Regions from separate parts of the Lysinibacillus sp. NPDC093712 genome, predicted to be linked through region 3. Evidence: riboswitches for the same ligand, from Rfam matches in the RefSeq annotation. Region 3 holds a riboswitch; each other region holds the start of a gene.
What was found. Region 3 has a riboswitch for cobalamin ahead of ACQKNX_RS06470 (ABC transporter substrate-binding protein). Riboswitches for the same ligand answer to the same signal wherever they lie in the genome.
Positions count from the first base shown of each region.

Region 1: another riboswitch for cobalamin. It lies ahead of mmgD (citrate synthase); the one in region 3 lies ahead of ACQKNX_RS06470 (ABC transporter substrate-binding protein).
Region 2: another riboswitch for cobalamin. It lies ahead of ACQKNX_RS01080 (glutaredoxin family protein); the one in region 3 lies ahead of ACQKNX_RS06470 (ABC transporter substrate-binding protein).
Region 4: another riboswitch for cobalamin. It lies ahead of ACQKNX_RS08780 (energy-coupling factor ABC transporter permease); the one in region 3 lies ahead of ACQKNX_RS06470 (ABC transporter substrate-binding protein).

Region 1 covers NZ_JBNNUU010000001.1:197,618-203,003, reverse strand. Annotated here, with positions in the region: gene prpD (2-methylcitrate dehydratase) at 1-1,234, opposite strand, end outside; gene mmgD (citrate synthase) at 1,333-2,454, opposite strand; cobalamin riboswitch at 2,648-2,839, opposite strand; gene ACQKNX_RS01020 (ferrochelatase) at 3,428-4,348, opposite strand; gene ACQKNX_RS01015 (ABC transporter ATP-binding protein) at 4,436-5,224, opposite strand; gene ACQKNX_RS01010 (FecCD family ABC transporter permease) at 5,211-5,386, opposite strand, start outside.
Region 2 covers NZ_JBNNUU010000001.1:212,122-217,507, reverse strand. Annotated here, with positions in the region: gene dut (dUTP diphosphatase) at 1-181, opposite strand, end outside; gene nrdF (class 1b ribonucleoside-diphosphate reductase subunit beta) at 193-1,161, opposite strand; gene nrdE (class 1b ribonucleoside-diphosphate reductase subunit alpha) at 1,149-3,242, opposite strand; gene nrdI (class Ib ribonucleoside-diphosphate reductase assembly flavoprotein NrdI) at 3,239-3,598, opposite strand; gene ACQKNX_RS01080 (glutaredoxin family protein) at 3,595-3,819, opposite strand; cobalamin riboswitch at 3,941-4,118, opposite strand; gene ACQKNX_RS01075 (hypothetical protein) at 4,292-4,963, opposite strand; gene ACQKNX_RS01070 (hypothetical protein) at 5,019-5,207, opposite strand.
Region 3 covers NZ_JBNNUU010000001.1:1,242,207-1,247,592, forward strand. Annotated here, with positions in the region: gene ACQKNX_RS06460 (DUF2243 domain-containing protein) at 1-214, opposite strand, end outside; gene ACQKNX_RS06465 (precorrin-3B methylase) at 484-1,155, opposite strand; gene ACQKNX_RS06470 (ABC transporter substrate-binding protein) at 1,212-2,207, opposite strand; cobalamin riboswitch at 2,462-2,649, opposite strand; gene ACQKNX_RS06475 (GTP-binding protein) at 2,830-4,767, shown strand; gene ACQKNX_RS06480 (hypothetical protein) at 4,991-5,386, opposite strand, start outside.
Region 4 covers NZ_JBNNUU010000002.1:257,213-262,598, forward strand. Annotated here, with positions in the region: gene ACQKNX_RS08765 (sirohydrochlorin chelatase) at 1-383, opposite strand, end outside; gene cobJ (precorrin-3B C(17)-methyltransferase) at 398-2,074, opposite strand; gene ACQKNX_RS08775 ((2Fe-2S) ferredoxin domain-containing protein) at 2,078-2,449, opposite strand; cobalamin riboswitch at 2,588-2,767, opposite strand; cobalamin riboswitch at 3,023-3,206, shown strand; gene ACQKNX_RS08780 (energy-coupling factor ABC transporter permease) at 3,346-4,092, shown strand; gene ACQKNX_RS08785 (energy-coupling factor ABC transporter substrate-binding protein) at 4,094-4,366, shown strand; gene cbiQ (cobalt ECF transporter T component CbiQ) at 4,370-5,143, shown strand; gene ACQKNX_RS08795 (energy-coupling factor ABC transporter ATP-binding protein) at 5,140-5,386, shown strand, end outside.

The sequences.
Region 1 (5,386 bases), 1.0 Mb from region 3:
ACATTGAACCGTCTTTATAATAAACTTGCACAGCATTGGCGATCGAGCGTCTTTCAGGGTCTAGATAATCGATTGTATATTGTGATTTTTCTACGACTACCATTTTATTTCTCAAGTCATCAATTCGTGGATCTGCCGCTACGTTATCCTCATAATGGTCTGCCGTAATATCGCCATAGATAAGTCCAATTGCTGTAATGTATTGAATGCAGTGATCACGGTCTGCTGGATTATTAAGAGGTCCCTCTTTATCAATAATTCGTATCGCAGATTCATGTGTTGTAATTTGAATGCGCTCAATGTCATGTAAACGATTTTTCACTTCATGATGTAAATGCACGGCACATTCTGCAGCAGTTTGCGCATGAAATTCAGCTGGAAAAGAAACTTTAAATAGAACATTTTCCATCACATAAGAATCCAGTGTTCTTGCAAGCTTTAAGTCTTGTTTATTGAAGAGTACGTCTTGAAAGCCCCAGCCAGGCGCAGATAATGCTGTCGCATACCCCATTTCCCCTTTCACAGCCATCATCGCTAGTTGGACTGCCCTACTTGTTGCATCTCCCGCTGCCCATGATTTTCTAGAGCCTGTATTCGGTGCATGGCGGTATGTTCGTAAGCTTGAATTATCAATCCAAGCATTTGATAAAGCATTAATCATTTCTTCACGATTTCCTCCTAATGCTTTGGTAACTACCGCTGTCGATGCAATTTTGACAAATAAAACATGATCCAATCCAACACGATTCAGACTATTCTCCAATGCGAGTATCCCTTGAATTTCATGGGCTTTTATCATCATTTCTAATACTTCTTTGATTTTAAGTGGCTCTTTCCCTTCGGCAATTCGTGTACGACTCAAATAATCTGCCACTGCTAATATGCCACCTAAATTATCAGAAGGATGTCCCCATTCTGCAGCAAGCCATGTGTCATTGTAATCTAACCAGCGAATCATACATCCTATATTGAAGGCCCCTCTTACGGGATCGAGAACATAAGAAGTTCCTGGAACACGTGTACCATTTGGAACTACAGTGCCAGCAACTACTGGTCCGAGGAGTTTTGTACATTCTGGGTACTGTAAGGCCAAAATGCCGCAACCTAAAGTATCTAATAAAACATAGCGTGCCGTTTCATAAGCTTCTTCACTTGTAATCGTAGTATTTAATACATAATCAGCAATATCCGTAAGTAATTGATCTGTCTTAGATATGTCATTTGTTTTAATCATCTATATCTTCCTTTCAAGTCATAAATTTGATATACTAGTATACTGATGGGCATTGGTCAGAATACCCATCAGTTCTATGGCGAGTTGTTAATACTTGACTATACCGACAATTCTTCAAGGTTATGACGCTCGCCAATATAATGAACACGAGGTCTAAATAATCGATTATTATCATGCTGTTCAATCACATGAGCACACAGGCCAATCGTTCGTGAACCGAAAAAGATAGGTGTATAGATTTCAATAGGCAAGCCTAGCATGTAGTATACTGGTGCTGCATAATAATCTAAATTTGGATATAATCCTTTTTCCTGTACCATCACTTTTTCGCCAGCTTCGCACATGTGATATAAACGGTCATCACCTTGCTCCAAACATAATTTATACAAAGCCTCTTTCATTATTTGTGCTCTTGGGTCCATCTTTTTCATATAGACACGGTGACCGAAGCCCATAATTTTTTCTTTATTTTGTAGTTTACTTTTTAGTAAGTTTTCAAAGCCTTCTATTGTTTTAGCTTCAAGCAGCATATACATCACCGCCTCATTTGCCCCACCATGTAAATTCCCTTTCAATGAAGCGACAGCTCCCGTTAAGGCGCCATACAAATCTGATTGCGTAGAGGCGATAACACGAGCCGTAAACGTTGAATTTGGCATCTCATGTTCGCTATATAACACGAGCGACTGATCAAAAATCTCCTCTTCTAACGCCGTTGGTTGTCTGCCAGTAATCATGTAATAAAAATTGGCACTATAAGAAAGTTCGCTATCTGGCTTGACCACATCTTGGCCGTTTAAGACGCGATAGCTATTGGCGACGATGTTAGGCATACCGCCTAAAAGTCTATAAGCCCGCGTCAAATTCACTTCAGTCGAACGATCATTGATGTGCTGATCATAGCCCGCTAGAACAGAGATTCCAGTTCTTAGCCCATCCATTGCATGTGTTCCATTAGGCAAGAGTTTAAAAATTTGAAAGATATCTTGTGGTACCTGATAATAGGATTTCAACCTATCCTGCAAATCAGCCTGTTGCTCGGTAGTTGGTATTTCTCCATGCAACAATAAATGGACAATGTCTAAATACGAATATCTTTGTGATAATTCAATTAAGTCATAGCCTCGTATTACAATTTGACTCCCGATAGTGTCTAAAAATGATAGCTTTGTTTCAGCAGCAATAATTCCATCAAGACCTGGTGAATACGTTAACTCCATCAATGACAGCCCCTTTGTTTAATTTTCTTGTAAGCGTTACCATTCGTGCACAAAAGAACAACAAAAAAACAACTTCTACCCCTTTAGAAGTTGTTAACCGACAAAAGCATGATAGCCCAAAAAAACTGTGAATTTACAGTTGAATTCACAAAAATCATGCAGTAGCTAACACCTCCCTATCCTCGTAGGTAAATTGATGCGTTATTCAGTGGCAGGTCTCCTGACTTATGATCAACGTTAAATAACCCCTTCCCATTTTGACAATCAAAACAGTGGTATTGTTATGTAACTCCTAAATACAGTTGCGGGACAGTGTTGGAATCTCACCAACTTCCCTTTTAATCAAATGAAAAAATTCATTTAAACCACCAAAATTTAGCATATTCAATTTGTCTTTCAACCTTAACATAGAGACTTATAAACAATCAATATAGCTAAAATTCAGAAAAAACAAATAATGGAAAGCTATTTTCCATCATTAATGAACTATTTTTCGTTTTTCAGCACTATTTTGTATAAAAAGTTTTTAAAAACACCTCTACTGATTCTATTATCTTCGTAGATGCCCATTATTCTAGCACCAATTGTTTTTTCCCAACATCTCTTCTTTAAAATGCCTCTCATACAATCTTGTCTACAGCCTTCTATATGTATTTTTCTTTTTTCTTTAAACAAATAATCATACAGCTATAGAAGTCCTTAGCCGTTTTTCCTTCTATTTAATATCACCTAACCTTTAAACCGAAAAAGCCATTTGACATTAATTAAAAATTAACATCAGATGGCTTCTTATCGTCTTTTTTATGGCAAACAAGAAAAAGCCCACTTGGGTGATGGATGAGTGTCAAAGACATGTACTCATAATCACGCAGTAGGGCACTATTTAATCACGATAATTCTACATACTCGAGGAGACTTGGTCCCCTCGAGTGAAATTGATGCATCGTTTATTTTCACTTCAATCCGTTTGCACTTATGAACAAAGTTGTGATGCTGTTGGAATAAATGATTCGACAATGGCAGCTAAAGCTTGAATGGTATCATAGCTATCACCTGGAAACTCCGATTGGGCAAATTCTACTTGAAGTTCCTCACACAATCTATGACATTCATATCCGACTTCAAAATAGGACTCAATATCCGCTGAAAGGGAAAGGAGCTCACAAGTGACGATACCTTGAGCACCCTCGCCTTGCAATGAATTAATCTTATCTTTTACATTTGGACCTAGCCAGTCACCTTTCCCATGACCACTTCGATATGTAATATGCCAGTTATCAATTTGAACTGCTTTTGAAATGGCTTCGGCTAATTCGGAAAACTGGCGTACGTAGTTTTCATTTTTTTCGGGATCAATTGGCTGACTATGGACTGTATATAAAACATGCGTCTGAGCTCGTTTTTCACCAGGAATCCATTCAAATGCACGTTGAACACGATCTTTATATACAGCAAGTAATTCATCGTTTAAATGCCAATTTTTCGCATGAATGACCTTAACGTCATGAGAAGCTAATAACGTACTAACTTCATTATGAAACGCTGCAGCACCTGTAGACATAATCGGATTTACAGGTAGCGTAATAAACGTTGTGATACCATCTTCAAGCATTGTGTCAACAACATCCGGAATATAAGGTTCTGTATGTTTGTATGCGTTATATACTTTTACAGGCTGTGTTAAGCGATGTTGTAAAGCATGTTCCAGCCCTTTAGCAATACGCCCCGTATTTGCTGCTAATGGATCAACACCACCTAATTTTTTAAATTGTGCCGTAACGTTTTCAATCACATGTGGTGGTGGTGTTTTACCTTTCATTATATGTGTAAAATAAGGTGATACATCGTCTAACGATTTCGGTGCGCCATAAGCGTAATAAATTATACCAATCATATTTTAAATCTCCTTTTCTTCCTTATAATAAGTTAATTTTTATGGGTGTTAGTTGCTGCATATTTCTACCCGAAATATGAGCCTTCATCATTTACAAGAACTGGAGCACAATTTTACCGGGGTAAAGATTGGATTTCCATCTTGCATATAAATTTCAGCATCAATTTCAAAAATTGTTTGAAACATTTCTTTACATAATACACAATGTGGTGAATCGTCGTAATGTATTTTTCCTTTCTTTAGTACAATCAGACGTTCGCTATTTTGTGCAGCTTGGTTAATATCATGTAACACCATAATAACGGTCATATTGTATTTATGATTTAACTCTTTTACAAGCTCCATCACTTCTAATTGGTGTGCAATATCTAGATATGTTGTTGGTTCATCTAGCAGTAACACTTTAGGATGCTGTGCTACAGTCATTGCGATCCAAGCACGTTGCCGTTCACCTCCAGACATCGAAGGCAGTACACGATTTTGCAAGTCTTTCAATCCAGTTACGTCAATCGCCCAATCGACAATTTCTTTATCCTCTTTTGATAGGACCGTCTTCCCTCCGCTATGCGGATGACGCCCAAACTCTACTAACTCGCGCACTGTTAAATCTAATTGATGACTATTCATTTGCGGGAGCATCGTTAGTGTTTTAGCCACTTCTTTCGACTTCATTTCATGAATGTTTCGTTCATCTAAAAATACTGTACCACTATTCGGTTTTAAAAGACGTGAAATCACACGTAATAATGTTGATTTCCCCGAGCCATTCGGACCTATTAAACTAACAACTTCTCCTTCATTGATCTTCAAGGTAATATCATCTAACTTGAACTTGGTGAACTCATGTTGATATTGAATGTGCTCAGTTCGTAGCAATGGAATTCCCCTTTCTATGAATTAAATAAAGGAAATACGGCCCACCAATGAATGCTAGTAAAATGCCAACAGGAAACTCAATAGGATCAAATACTGTTCTCGCAATTGTATCAGCGAAAACAACAAGTAAGCCACCAGCTAAAGCTGAAGTAGGTAGTAAAT
Region 2 (5,386 bases), 1.0 Mb from region 3:
CTTGCGCTTCTGTCCCTTTTGGTAATTCAATTTGTAAGCCTGTTTTTATTAATTTTGCTTCTCCCGCAGGAATTTCTACTGCTTCTATTGAATAAAGATCCATTCCCGCATCACCTGGATTTGCTTGCAAAGGTAGCAATGCATCAGTATGAATTCTTTTGATTTTTACGTCTAAGTTCATTTCTTTCATCCTTAACGATTAAATTTAAATGTGTCATCTGTAATTGGCGCTACTTTTGCTTTTGCATAAGTAGAACCTTTTTGTGAAAAGAAGTCATATGTTGAACCTTCGTTACGAATACCATTCATAACGATTGGATTCACTTCTTCTTCAGGGAACATTGGGTCAAACCCTACATTCATTAACGCTTTATTAGCATTATAGCGAACGTAAGCTTTTACTTCAGGCGATAAACCTGTTTCTGCATAAATATCATCTGTATAATTCATTTCATTTTGATATAAATCCAACAATAATTCATAACCCCATAATGTTAGCTCTTCTTGCTTTTCCTTAGAAAATTGCTTATATAAATTTTGTGCAAAGAAGCCTACTGCCACACCGTGGATGGATTCGTCGCGTAAAATAAGGGAAATAATTTCTGCACTATTGCGAAGAAAGCCTTGTCCTCCTAAGTATAATGGATAGAAGAAGCCAGAGTAGAAAAGGAATGATTCTAGCATAACGGACGAGAACATCGCTTTCCATAAACTTTCTGAATCCCCTTCTTCAATACCATTATAAATATCTGCAATTTTATTTGCCTTATATTGTAGATATTCATTTTTCTTTACCCATTCAAATAGCGAGTCAATTTCTTCATTTGTACAAAGCGTTGTGAATATATATGAGTAGGATTTTGCATGTATCGCTTCAAACGCATCAAATACAGTAAGGACCGCCTTTTCTTGAAGATCCGATGTATAAGCAGCGACACGGTTCATCCCAATATTCGTCTGAACTGTATCAAGTAATGTTAAGCCTGCGAATACTTTCTTATACGTATCTTGGTGTTCGAAATTTTTCCACTGCGGGATATCCTTACTAACTGCAATTTCTTCTGGAAACCAAATTTGTTTCCATTGTTGGTCCCAAAATACTTGTGCCAGTTCACTCGTTGACTTATTCCAATTGACCGCTTCGTAAATTATATTTGACATGCGACACACTCCTCTAAGCTTTGCAAACGTTGACGGACATAATAAACAGATTTAATTCCCTTTACCCAAGCATAAATATAAATTTTAGCCAACTGTTCCGTTGTCCAGTTATCCGTTACATACAGCGTCATCGAAATACCTTGGTCTACGTGTTTTTGAGATGCTGCATATAAATCGATTAAATCATATGGATTCACATCATAAGCTTCAACATATAAATGACTGTTATCATTTGTTAAATGTGGCATTGGATAAATTGTTCGACTATCCGCATAATCACGTACCTCTACGCGCTCAGTACTTGGTGCAATCGAAGCTGTACAGCTACGAATGTATGAAATACTACCAGTTGGTGCAATAGCTAGACGATAAGAATGGAATAAACCATATTGCATGACATCCTGTTTTAATGTTTCCCACATTTTTGATGTGACGATTGGAATATTTCCTAGTGCTTTTAATACAACAGGTGAGAGCTCTACTTCGATTTTATTTACATATTGATCAAAATAAACACCTGAAGCATAATCACTATCTTCAAAACGGTAGAAAGTTTCGCCTTGTTCCTTAGCAATCTCCATAGATGATTTAAGTGAATAATAGTTCATCGCTTCCATAAAGCGATCCATAAAATCAATCGAATCCTTTGAACCATACATGATGCCTTCTGTAACAAGATGTCCATGTAAATTCATACAACCAAGCCCTACCGAGTGCATTAGCTTATTTGCTTTAGCTACAGGCGGTACATTCGTGATGTTCGTCATTTGCGACACATTCGTTAATAAATGCATGGCTGTATCAACTAATGTTCCAAAATCATTTACTTTACTTGCGGCATGAATATCAATTGAACCTAAGTTACACGATACATCCAGCCCGTATTCATTTGGTTCATTTTGGTCAGTAATGATACTTGTTTCTTGTACTTGTAGAATTTCTGTACATAGGTTCGACATTTTTACACGACCTATATTTTTAAGTGGATGTACATCGTTGACATTATCATCAAAAATTTCGAAAGGATAGCCTGATTCAAATTGTGCTTTTTTCACTTCTGTATAAAGTCTACGAGCATTCAAGCGTTTAATCTTACGGATATTCGGGTTATCTAGTAACTCGTAATACATCTCAGTAATTGAGATTTCAGACATCCGTTTACCATATTCTTTATAAATATCATATGGGCTAAACAACACAATATCTTTATCACGTTTCATCAGTTCAAAGAAAATACTTGGAATAATAATACCTGTTGATAGCGTTGCAAGACGGATTTTATCATCCGCATTTGGCTTTTTCGATGAAATAAAATTTTCTATATCTGCGTGGAAAATATTTAGATAGACAACACCAGAGCCGTTTCGTTGTCCGAGCTGATTCGAATAGCTAAACGAATTTTCTAAAAGTTTAGCAACCGGGATAACACCACTTGCACGATTTAAAATTTCTTTAATAGGATCACCTAATGGACGTAAATCAGTTAAGTTTACCCCCACTCCACCTCCAAGGCGTGATAGCTCCAAACAATAACCAATATTTTCAGCAATACTATTCATTGAATCGTCCATTGATAGTTTAAAGCAGCTTACTAATTCGCCACGCGCTTTTTTCCCACTATTTAATGCGGTTGGTGTTGCTGGTTGGTACGCTTCCATCATTGCCTCAACAGAACGTTCTGCTAAAACAGTGTTCCCTTGTGCTAAATATAAAGCGATGATAACAATACGATCCTCATATTTTTCTAAAATTTCTTCTCCGTCACGACTTTTCATTGCGTAGCTATCATAAAATTTACTCGCACTCATAAAAGAAGGGAAGCGGAAATTATAATCGTATGCTTTTTTGTATAGATGTTTAATAAAATCTATTTCATACATGTCGATAAATTGTTTCTCATAGTAACCCTCATCGACTAAATAGCGAATTTTTTCTTCAATATCAATAAAATAACGTAGACGCACATTTACATATTCTAAAAAATAACGGCGTGTTGCTTCACGGTCCTTTTCAAGCTCTAATTGACCTGTCGTGCTATAGCGATTAAGCACCTCATTATTAAGCTTTAAATATGTTTTCATCCCTTCACCCTCGTTTCATAAAACATTTGTATTACTTCATAATCAGCCTGATATCCCCGTAAATCTAATTTACATACTAGCGGGACTTTATAGGCTTCTGCAATTTTCTCACCAGCTCCGCCAAACACATGGTGTCCAAAATTACTATTACCACTAACAGCTACTCCCTTGCAAAATTCCTTGTTTTGCTCTAAAAAGCGGTCTACTTTTGCAGGAATATCACCTAAGCCGTCTGTGTATGTTATTAAAAGATAGGGCTCAGTCAACAATAATCCATCATGTATTTCTATTGATTCACCATCTAATTTAGTAACAATATTACGCACATTACCTGTACGACTGGCATAAACGATCATATTGCAATCATCTCAATTTGAGAAACAATTTCTTTGACATCTCCTATAAATGTGTCATTTACTTCAAGAACAGGCACACTTAAAAAACCTGCGTCCATAATTTTTTGTTTCGCTTGCTCATCGTGATCAATGTTGACAATTTCTGCTTCAAGTCCTGCACGTTGTAATTCCGATTTGACCCAAAGACATTTTGGGCATATAGTTTTAGTATAAAGTTTCATTTTAAATTCCCTCTTTTCATAATATAAAAAGGCTATCTCTTGGGAGAGACAGCCTAAGTTAGAAACGTAAAAAAACAAAAAAAATCGTCACGTCCCCATTTCTTATTCCCCGAAGAAAGGTTGATTTGTTTTATGATAGGCAGGTCTCCTGGCTTTGCTTCACTCTCTGATTTCCTTCCCATACGAATGCACAGTGGATTAAATCATCGTCAGCTTTTACAGTTGCGGGGACAGCGTCGGAATATACCGAACTTCCCTATTACACTACATATTGTAGTACCTAAATAAAACGAACACAATATATTGTTATTCAATACAATTAAGTGTACCATCCTTCAAGTAAAAAGTAAATCTTGAAAAGGGAATTCTTTATTGTGTAACTTTTCGTTATTTTCTGTAGAACGAATTCGTAGTACCAAAGAATTATAGATTATTTTACATGGCGATCATCCATAAAATATAAGCATAATTTTTATTTTACTCCAACAAACAGCGATAGTTTCTTATAGAAATCAGGTGTTGCTGCTGCATAGATATTGAACTGAGGATTATATTTAGACAATAGTTTAACTAATAACATAGCACTTAAAAGATTTTGTTCACTATCATAAGTCCTATAACTCTCGTACAATTCTTTTACTTTATCATTCCCAGTATGACGAAAAAAATCTATCACATCTGCGTTCTTTAAATAATCATTTTTCCATTCGTAACAAATTAAATTTGTCAGAAAAAACATTTCCAATCCAGGCATTTTACCTATGTTGATAAGCATTGCCATTCCATAATCAAATGCATTTTCTTTCCATTTCAATGCCCGACGGTCATTATAAAAACGCATTAACTTTTGTAAACCATGTCCATTTTGTTTCACAAGATAAAAATGAATATTTGTATTGGCGTCAATTTTTTCCCATTGTTCAATGGTGAATTTATATTTTTTTATAAGCTTCATCCAAAGTTTCTGGAGCTGTTCTTTTGAAAAATAGTGTGTTTGTTCGTTCCACCAAAGAAAAGATTCAAAATATACTAGCGCATCAAGCCTCTCTAATTTCTCGTTATTAAAGCTTTCTAATAATTCTATAAAAAAAGAGTCTGTTCGATTTATTAAAGAATCCCTTTCCAGATCATCATGATTTTGCATACATTTCAAACCTTCTCTTTCCTTTTAAATTTATTTTTTGTAATGTGCTCGTTCCTTATTTAGCGCCTACTATTTCACGTTTTACATTTAAATAAGCATAATTAATATTTTTATAATCATGCTCATTTTCTTGTATTAGCCTGTTCATATATGTTTGCAAAGAAATGCCATTTTGACCCGAAAGGTTATTCATAATTTGTTGTTTTAACTGATTTTCATAAAATGAAATTGAATGTGATGTCATCTAGCTCACTCCTAAATTAGTCCATAAAAAAAACATCTTTCCTTTTACAGTAAAGATGTTAGCTATGACTGAAATACTGCATAGTTCTTCAACCAATGATAAATAAGTCGTCTATTGATAATAGACACCCTTTCTTTGGTTGTCGCACTATGAGTATGATGAAAACAATTCGCCACACT
Region 3 (5,386 bases):
TCTTCAACCAAAACCCACTTTTACGACGAATATCTGCAAGTAAAAATAATCCTGTAATTGTAGCAAACCAACTAATTGCATGGAATATCCCATCAGAAATTAAGCCAATATCCGTTGTAGACTTATCATAAAAATGATGCCAGCGAAATAGTTGATGAAAAATAGTCTCGTCTATAAAACCTACTAGACCTATCCCAAATAGAAACCCTAACAATAAATTACGGCTTTCATAAACTTGTTTATTAAGGTCATTCCGTCCACCCTACATTTAGATTTTCGTCCTTATCATTCCCTAATTTTTATTATTTTAACCCAGCGAATAAGGCTAACACTTCTCCATTAAAGACATTATTTTTAACAATTATATCCTTACCTAGTCATCTATTGTTTCCATTAAAAAAGGGCTAGCTCTAGCCAGCTCTTTGCTTTTTTTCAGTTGGTTAAAAGGACACGACTCCAAAGGCAAAAATCAATGGAGGAGTATCACTCTTTCTTTAATGCTTGCCAATATTCAGCGCTATTAGTTCTTCGATAAAATTTATGGAAAGGTTCATTTGGGCGAGCGTATTTCTGATAAAGCCCGATAATTTGTTGTAGAAAGCCTTCTATTTTTTGTACTGAAACCCTTTTAGCAAATAGTGTACCCGCCTTTGCATTGGCCCCCATCGGCACGGCGCCTAAGTAAACATCAAAGCTATCCTTTTGATAAACGAGCCCCATATCATCATATACAGCATTATAGCAAGCCGATGCACAGCCATTAATATTTAACCGTAGTCTAGAAGGCACAGTTTCTTTCTGTAATGCTTCGTATAGTTGTTCTGTAATTTCGGCAGCCTCCATTTTATCCCCATCACAAAAATCACATGCTTTTATCGCTACGATGGGACCTTGCTTTGCAATATATAAGCCTGCTTCTTGAAGCTCATTGATAATTTCCTTCACTTTTATAGTTGGGACTGACAGAAGGATACTATAGGAAGCTGAGTATTTAATTGCGCCGCTTTCACCTACAATCTCAGCAATTTTTTGAAATTGAGCTGGTGTATAATGCTTATTGATAATACCTGGACTTACTGCAAGGCGTGTAAAATTTCCATTTGTATTTAGTTTTTCAAATGTTCGATCTGGTGTATTTGAACGAAAAGCATTCATTGTTTGTTCTCCTTATGAAAAAGAGCTAGCAAGTAGCTAGCTCTTTCGATTGTTATTTAAAAGTTTTCAAGATAAAAACCTTTTGCTAAAATTTCAATAGCCTCCGCAGCACGAACCCCTTCTGAAGCTGCTGAAAGTGGTAAAATGACAAAGCGTTCATTTTTTACAGCATCTGTTTCTTTTAATGCCGGATCACTTTTTAGGAATTTAATTTTGTCTTCTGCAGTTTGGGAACCATAATCAATAACGACAATGACTTCAGGGTTGCGTTCAACTGTTTCTTCTTTCGATACCGTTGTCCAGCCCGATTCAACATCGCCAAAAATGTTTTTACCGCCAGCAACTGTGACAAGCTCATCCATAAAGTTTTGTGCCGCTGTAAAGACTTCCTTGTCTCCACTATCGAAAACTAGAACACGTAATTCTTTTTCACCTTGTGGTAACTTTGCACGAACAGCATCAACATCCTTTGTCATCTGGTCAATTAATGCCTCTCCGCGGTCTTCAACACGGAAGATTTTTGCAATATTACGGATATCCGTAAATATATCCTCTAACGATGGTTTTGTAATACTTGAAGAAGTATGTAAATATGTGTGAATTCCAAGTGCTTCTAACTCTTCTGGTGTACCAACACCCTTTTCGCTAAAGCCACTTTTCCACCCAGCGTATAAAAAATCCGCTTCACTATCAATTACTTGTTCTTTTGTCGGGTACTGATCCGCTATCACTGGTACTTTATCGTAAGCTGCTTGTAATGGTTCATAAATTTTATCATCTAAATAGGCAGTACCAACCATTGAATCTTCTAAACCTAATGCTAACATTATTTCTGTAACGTGCTGATTTAAGCTAATTGCCTTTTTAGGAGCTTCTGTATAAACTTGTGTCGTATCGTTATTATCAATTGTTACTTCTTTTGACTCTGCTTGTGCTGGTTCAATGTTTTCACTTTGCGCAGCTGATTTTGAATCATCTTTTGCACTACAAGCGCCTAAAATGCTCAATAGTGCAATTGCAAAAACTAGCCACATGCCTTTCCATTTGTTCATGTTTGTTTCTCCTTTAGTTTGTAATTTTTCATCTTTATAGTAAGAAATCAATGACTTCTTTGCTACTGATCACGAGCACTTCTTGACGCTGCATTTCCTGGTAAAAGCATGAATTGCTGTTTAATGCTACGGTTCCTGCTCAATCTACTGCACATCAAAATGGACACAAAAAACCCTCTTGTTTCCAAGAGGGCGACATAGTGAAAAAACAATGGTTATTTAACCAATCACTATTCCCATCCTCGTGGTGTTAAGTAAAATAATATATATTGGCAGGTATCCTGGCTTAGGTTCAACGTTTATACGTCTTCCCACAGTTAAACTACAGTGACTGTGTTGTATAAACTCCCCATTTACAGTTGCGGGACAGCATCGGATTTACACCGATTTCCCTTTTAAGCAAATGATATAAACCATTTGCACCAATATATAGAAGTATTAAGTTATAAAAATAGCCTAGCAGAAGTAATTTTTGTTTTCAATCACACAAAAAAATCCATAACTAATATTTGTGAATGATTGACCACTATTCAAACATAAACGAGAACTATTCTACTCGAAATGTTTTTTGGCACTATCTGTTACAATAAGAATATAGGAAAAATAGAAATGAGGATTTTTTATGTATAGAACGATTGGTGTGCTCGCACATGTCGATGCAGGAAAGACAACCTTTTGTGAACAACTACTATTCCATACAAACAGTATTCAAACGCGTGGAAGAGTCGATCACCAAGATACTTTTTTAGATAATCATACTATCGAACAAGCTCGTGGTATTACCATTTTTGCCGAACAAGGACGGATGCAAATTGGGGATGATACATACACACTAATTGATACACCTGGGCATGTCGACTTTTCACCAGAGATGGAACGCGCAATTCGTGTAATGGATTACGCCATTATTATCGTAAGCGCTGTAGAGGGTGTACAAGGTCATACTGAAACCGTGTGGCAATTGCTACGCCAATACAACGTCCCAACCTTCTTCTTTATTAATAAGATAGATCGTGAAGGCGCTGATGTAGATGCCGTTATGAAGCAGCTTCAAAAGGAATGCTCGAACGATGTACTTTTAATAGACGACCCATTGCGTACAGATTATGTCCAGAGCCACGTTGCTGAATGGCTAGCTGAACGTGATGAACAACTACTCGATGCCTATTTGACAGAAACTCTTGATACACAAACATGCTTTTTACAGTTGCAAAAGTTGATTAAACAAGAGCAAGCATTTCCTTGCTTTACTGGTGCGGCATTAAAGGATATTGGAATAAAAGAATTTTTATCACAGCTCCCTCTACTTACGGAGACTCGATTCGACCATCAAGCACCATTTCAAGGTGAGGTATTTAAAATTCGCCATGATGGAACTCAACGGTTAACTTTTATCAAAGCATTGCAAGGAACTTTACATACACGCCAAGACTTTACATTTGGTGATGTGACTGAAAAAATAACTGAAATTCGTTTATATAATGGAAGCCGTTTTGACACAACACAAAAAGTGCAAGCAGGAGAAATTTTCGCGGTTAAGGGCCTTAGTCTAGCAAAAATCGGTGATATTTTAGGTAGTACAATACCTCCTCAGCCATATGAGCTTGTGCCTACGTTACAAGCTAAAGTACAGTATGATGGACAACAGCATATAAAGGAAGTTTTACAAGTATTCCGTTTACTTGAAGCGGAGGAACCATCGTTGCGAGTAGTTTGGCATGAGAAGTTCCAAGAAATCCATGTACATATTATGGGTGTTATTCAACTTGAAGTACTTACTGAAGTGTTAAAAAATCGCTTTTCTCTTTCTGTTACTTTTGGTGAGCCAAAAATCTTATATATGGAATCAATCGTAACGACTGTAACAGGATACGGTCATTTCGAGCCTTTAAAACATTATGCTGAGGTACACCTGTTAATGGAGCCTAATATTCGTGGAACTGGTAACACTTTTGTTAACGCTTGTCATGCTGATGATTTATCAGTTGGAAACCAACGACTAATTGAAAAACATCTATTTGAACGAGAGCATCACGGTGTTTTAACTGGCTCCCCAGTGACAGATGTATGCTTCACCCTTTTGACAGGACGTGCTCATATCAAGCATACAGAGGGTGGCGATTTTCGCGAAGCAACTTTCCGTGCACTTCGACAAGGACTGGAGCAAGCCGAAAATATATTGCTTGAACCATATTATCGCTTTAAATTGAAAGCATCGAATGATTTTATCGGTCGTATGATGAACGATATCCAGCAAGCAGATGGTACTTTTGATGACCCTCTATTAACAGAGGAACAAGTAACATTAACAGGACGTGTTCCGGTTGCAACTTTTATGCATTATAGTACTACTTTCGCTGCTTATACAAACGGCAAAGGGTCAATATCGTTACAATTTGATGGCTATGATAAATGCCATAATAGTGAAGATATAATTGCGCAAATCAATTACAATAAACAGGCAGATCCCGACTATACATCATCAAGTATTTTTTGTGCGAAAGGAAAGGGATATTCAGTACCTTGGTATGAGGCAAAAGAAGCCATGCATTGCTTGTAATTATCCGAGAAACCGCATTTTCCAAAGCATAACAGCGATTGTGAAAAGTTTATCGGTTATATAGCAAGTTTTATCGGCGATTTTAAAGGTTTTATCGGCGATTTGAATCGTTTTATCGGCGATTCAGCCAGTTTTTATGGCGATTTTAAAAGTTATCGGCAAAATTTTACGATAAAAAATGACAGAAGGCATCGAGAACATCTCGATGCCTTTTATATTAATCCTATAAAGCTTTTTTCGCTTTCACAACAAAGTTATTCGCTGATTCTACAATTACGTAACCATTACTATTCGAAAAATCAACAAGAACCGAACCAGGTTTACTCTTTAAAATTTGTAATTGCTCAATTAATTGGAGCAATAATTGATGTCCATTGCCTCTTGGATGCCAATTTAAATGATAATCATTTAATTCTTTAACACTTTGTAGAAATTGAGCATATTCGCACTCTACATACTTTATTAAATGTACTATTTTATTACTATCTTGATTTGTATGAACTACTAACGACAACTCTTCTAAATAAGTGTGATAGAAACGCATAACCATCGAGCATAGCAAATCATTGACTCTTGCAGCACTTAAGATGGGCTTTGGCTCTAAATCTAGCCTATCTAA
Region 4 (5,386 bases), on a different contig from region 3:
TGTTCTTCCTCAGTATTGAAGTCGATTTCTGCTAAGCGGTCTTCTAAAATAGCAAAAATTTCGTCATGAATACCGATTGTTTGTCCATACGTGAACGTAATATTTGGATAATGCTCACGTGCATGTTCGATTTCTGCTGGAATATGCATTTTTGAATGACCAGCATGAAGTAAAATAATCGGGATTACATGTACTTCTGTAGCACCCTTCTTCACACAGTTCGTTATACCATCTTCAATGTTTGGCGAGGCAAACTCTAAAAAACATGTTTCTACTAAAAAGCTTTCATCGATACGTGGCGTCATTTGCTCTATAAACGTTCGTACCTCGTCATTTCCTGCTGCTAAACGGCTACCATGGCCAACAAATAAAATTGCTTTCATCTTTTATCTCCTCACTAGTCGCCGCACGGAGCTGGCTCTACTTTTATTTTTGACGACATATCTTGATACGTAAAATGCAATATTTTTTTCACCCGTTTGAAGTACTTAAATAAGCGTTCATTTGGATGTGCATTTGCCTTATATTCTTCAATAATGTCTGTAATAAGTGGAATAAGCTGTTCTGGCTCTAGCCCCTCTACAACTGGCTGTGCCGCATGTGCTGTACGCCCTACTGGTTTCGCACCGATAAAAACATCAAATTTACTTTTTCGATAGACGATACCTATATCGTCAAATACTGCACGATAACACGCCATGCCACAGCCATTAAAGCCAATATTCAGTGTTTTAGGCAACGACAACCCACCAAGCTTTGCTTGAATCTCCTCTGCATACGGAATTGAATCTGCCTTCTCGCCATAACAGAAGTCACAAGCCTTTAATGACAGCACATCCCCAATTGGTGCGAGTAAAAAGCCTACTTCTCTTAACTTTTCAGTAATAATTTCTGGCTCTGTCGTTGGAATTTTTAAATGAATTTGATGGTCTGGTGTATATTCCATCGTGCCTTCTTCTCCCACAACTTCAGCTAACGTCATCATTTGCTGTGGAGTGAAAAATTTATTTGCTACCCCAGGACTGACAGCAAGTTCAAAAATCGACTCCATTTTTTGCTGAACTAACTTCGTTGTTGCCTTTGTGACAGTTGTTCCTTTCACCATGGCTAGTGCAGTTGCTGCCATTTCTAGAGATGATTTTTCTTGTACCGATACAGGCGTAGGTGCTATCGCGTTACTACTTTTCAGACGTCCTGCATTTGGATCTGCAGCAAAGTCATGGCTAGCAGTACCTGTTTCTTGATTCATTGCCCACGGTTCATTTTCTTCTCTTAAACGCTGGTGTGGACGTAAAGGCTGTTTTTCTTCTCCAAGTGTATATTTGCGCTGATAGCCACGCGGTGTAATCATTTTATTGTCATAGAAAAATGTTGATGAATTACCAATAATAACTGTAGTTAACATGCCGATATCATGCTCAAGCATCTCTGCTAAAGTTGTCATCGTGATTTCCTGGCGATCTCGGTAGGCACTTTTCACAAGTCCTACAGGTGTATCAGGTGATCGATATTCTAGTAAAATCCGTTGGGCTTCTACAATTTGACGTGTACGGCGACCACTTTTGGGGTTATATAACGCAATGACAAAATCGGCCATCGCCGCAGCTTCCACACGCTTTGCAATTAAATTCCAAGGTGTTAAATGATCACTTAAACTAATCGTGCAAGAATCATGCATAATCGGAGCGCCTAGCAAACTTGCACACGAATTAATAGCAGAAATCCCTGGCACAATTTCGACTTCAACACCTGTTGCTTCCGTCCATCCAAGCTCAATTAGTACTTCATATACAAGTCCAGCCATCCCGTATACGCCGGAGTCACCACTCGAAATAACAGAAACGATATTTCCAGCCTCCGCTTGACGTACCGCTTCTTGTGCTCGTGACACTTCTTCTGTCATACCAGTACTAACAATCGACTTCGCACTTACTAAATCTTGAATGAGCTCAACATACGTTTTATAACCGATAATAAATTCACTTTGTTGTAATGCCTCTACAGCACGTGTCGTAATATGCTTGAAGTCCCCAGGTCCAAAGCCTACAACAAAAATCTTTCCTTTTTGCGCCATTTTTTACCCCTCTTTCACCTTGTCGATGCCTTTAATGGCTGTTGTTTGTGGAGTACGTTGCAACGTACCTTCTGTCAGTGTAAAAACATGCTCGCTATGTAAAGAATCATGGTTTAAATCTTGTACAAGTGTTCTACCATGCTCAACTGTTGGTACACGATACCAATTTCCCTGTGGATACGCGATCACAACACAAGCATCTTTACATCTGCCATTACAACGCGTTCTTGTCGTATGTATTTCCTTATCGAGTGCTAATTTCTCTATTTCGTCTCGTATTGCAAGCGTAATTTCCTCAGCTTCTTTTTTCATGCAACTACTACCATTACAAATAAAAAGATGGGTTTTCATGCCCTCTAAATTCCAAGTTGTCATTGCTTTTCTCCCCTCATTCTACTTTTAGGAAAAAGAAAAAACCTTTACTCGATATCGAAGAGTAAAGGTTTTATAGAAGCCAAAATAAAAACGAATATACACGTATCCGCTCTCGCTTCACTTCTCCCTCCGAAAAGTTTGCATGTCATCAACTAAGCAGGTTTCCTGACTTAAGCTTCCTCTTACTTTCGCGCCTTCCCAAATCTTCAGTGGCATTGCGATTTCATCAGCTATTACAGTAGCGGGGGCTGTACCGGGTTTACACCGATTTCCCTATTATCTCGAAGCATTTCGAGCACTTAATGATGGATTTATATTTAAATTTTGAAATGAAATGTTAATAAAACGAATATAAAACTGTTTCTATCATAGCCTATCATTTTTATATTTTTCAACATTTCTTTTTTATTTATTAGATTTTTAATAAAATTTCAACAAATATTTCATTGAAATTGATTGATTTTCTCTGACGTTTATCTGAATTTTCTAGATTTTTATTCTATAAAAAAATTTTTTACAAAAAAAGGATAGCTTATGATTAGAAAAACATGTTACACTTCTTCGTGAAAACTCACAACTTCATCTTTTTTCGGTGCGAAGTGTATACATTTTGCTTAAAAGGGAAGCCGGTTCAAGTCCGGCGCGGTCCCGCCACTGTACTAGGGAATTTTATAGAAAATGTCACTGTCCATAGGACGGGAAGACCTATAAAATGTTGAACTAAAGCCAGGAGACCTGCCGAGGAAATCGTGATCGTTTCAACCTACGAGGATAGGTGTGCGGCTTGGCAAATGACAATTCTATTTGCTTTTTCAGCTATGCACTTTTCCGAAACGGAGAAGTGCTTTTTTATTGCGCACGCTACATTCGAAATTTACTGTTGAGGAGGAAAGGTTTTGAAATTTTCTTTTTGGAAACTTAGTTATTTCTTAGTGGCTTTTTTACTAGTACCAAAACGAGCGTTTGCCATGCATATCATGGAAGGATTTTTGCCGATTGAATGGGCGATTTTTTGGTGGGTCATTTCGATTCCATTTATTATTTTAGGATTACGTTCTATTCGTAAAACAATAGACGAAAATCCTGAAACGAAAATGATATTAGGCTTATCAGGTGCATTTGCATTCGTCTTGTCGGCACTGAAAATTCCATCAGTAACAGGAAGTTGCTCACATCCTACTGGTGTTGGCCTTGGTACAGTTCTTTTCGGACCATTAGCCATGAGTGTCATTGGAACAATCGTTTTATTATTCCAATCATTACTTTTAGCGCATGGTGGTATTACAACTTTAGGTGCAAATGCTTTCTCTATGGCGATTGTAGGACCAATTATTGCGTACTATGTCTTTAAAGGTTCTCAAAAAATCGGTCTATCATTCTCTATTGCTGTCTTTTTTGCAGCGATGCTTGGGGACTTAGGTACATATGTTGTCACTTCAGTTCAATTAGCACTGGCTTTCCCTTCTGAAGTAGGAGGCTTTATGGCTTCATTCACAAAATTTGCAGGGATTTTTGCTTTAACGCAAATCCCTCTAGCAATTAGTGAAGGGATTTTAACAGTTATCGTTATGAATTTCTTAAAAAAATACAATGTGAGCGAATTAAAGGCACTACGTGTTTTCTCAGCAAAGGAGGCACATTAGGATGAAGAAAAATTTACTGCTACTAGCTGTCGTTGTACTTTTAGCAATTATCCCTCTTTTCGTACAAAAAGGTGCAGAATTCGGTGGTGCAGACGGAGAAGCTGAAGCTGCAATCGGGGAAATTAATGCAGAATATGAACCGTGGTTTGAAAGCTTATGGGAGCCACCAAGTGGTGAAATCGAAAGCTTATTATTTGTATTACAGGCTGCTATTGGTGCTGGCTTTATTGGCTATTTCGTAGGCTATATGCGCGGCAAGCATAAGGAAGGTTAAACGATGTTACTCATTGATAAGTATGCTTATATGAATAAACTAGCGTCCGTTCATCCGTTAGAAAAAATGACGTTTTCCTTAGGGTTACTGCTATTGTCGCTTATCGTGAGAGATGAACTTATTTCACTCATTACATTTATTGTAATGAGTGCTTTTATCATTTTAGGCGCAAAAATCCCTTTCCAATATTATGCGAAATTACTATTGTTACCAGGATTTTTTCTGCTATCCAGTTTACTATCTATTTTGATTTCAATTGCACCAAATTCAAGTAACCTCCCAGCACATTTCTGGGCATTTTCTCTTAGTAATTGGACTTTTTTCATCGGAAATGAAAGCTTGATCACAGCACAGCAGCTATTGTTCTCTGTATTAGGCAGTATTAGCTGTTTATACTTTTTAATTTTAACGACATCGGTCCAATCTATTTGTCACGTCTTACGTCAATGGCGTCTGCCTGCTTTATTTGTAGAATTAGTAGAGCTAACGTATCGATTTATTTTCATCTTTTTAAATAGCATGCAAAAAATTCATCTTGCTCAACAATCACGCCTTGGCTATCAATCACCTATGCAATGGCTACGGTCAATTTCCATGCTTATTGCAGCATTATTTGCGGAAATGTTTCAACGTAGTCGTGAATTAAATAATGCGATGCAAGCACGTGGTGGCGAATCTGTCTATTGGCAAGACAGTGTATGTTATAGCAAGAAAAACTGGTTTGGAATTGTTTTTACTTTTTTATTCCTCATATTATATGGAGGTTTTTTCTCATGACAGAGCTTTATTTTGATCTTAAACATTTATCATATGCCTATGCAGATGGTACCGAGGCACTTACAGATATTTCATTGCAAATTCCAAAGGGGAAAAAAATCGCCCTACTAGGTCATAATGGTGCTGGCAAATCAACACTATTTCAGCATCTAAATGGAATTTTAAAACCGACCGATGGCAGCATTTCGTTTTGCAACGAAGCGCTTAGCTATTCTAGAAAAGCATTATCAGCATTACGTCAAC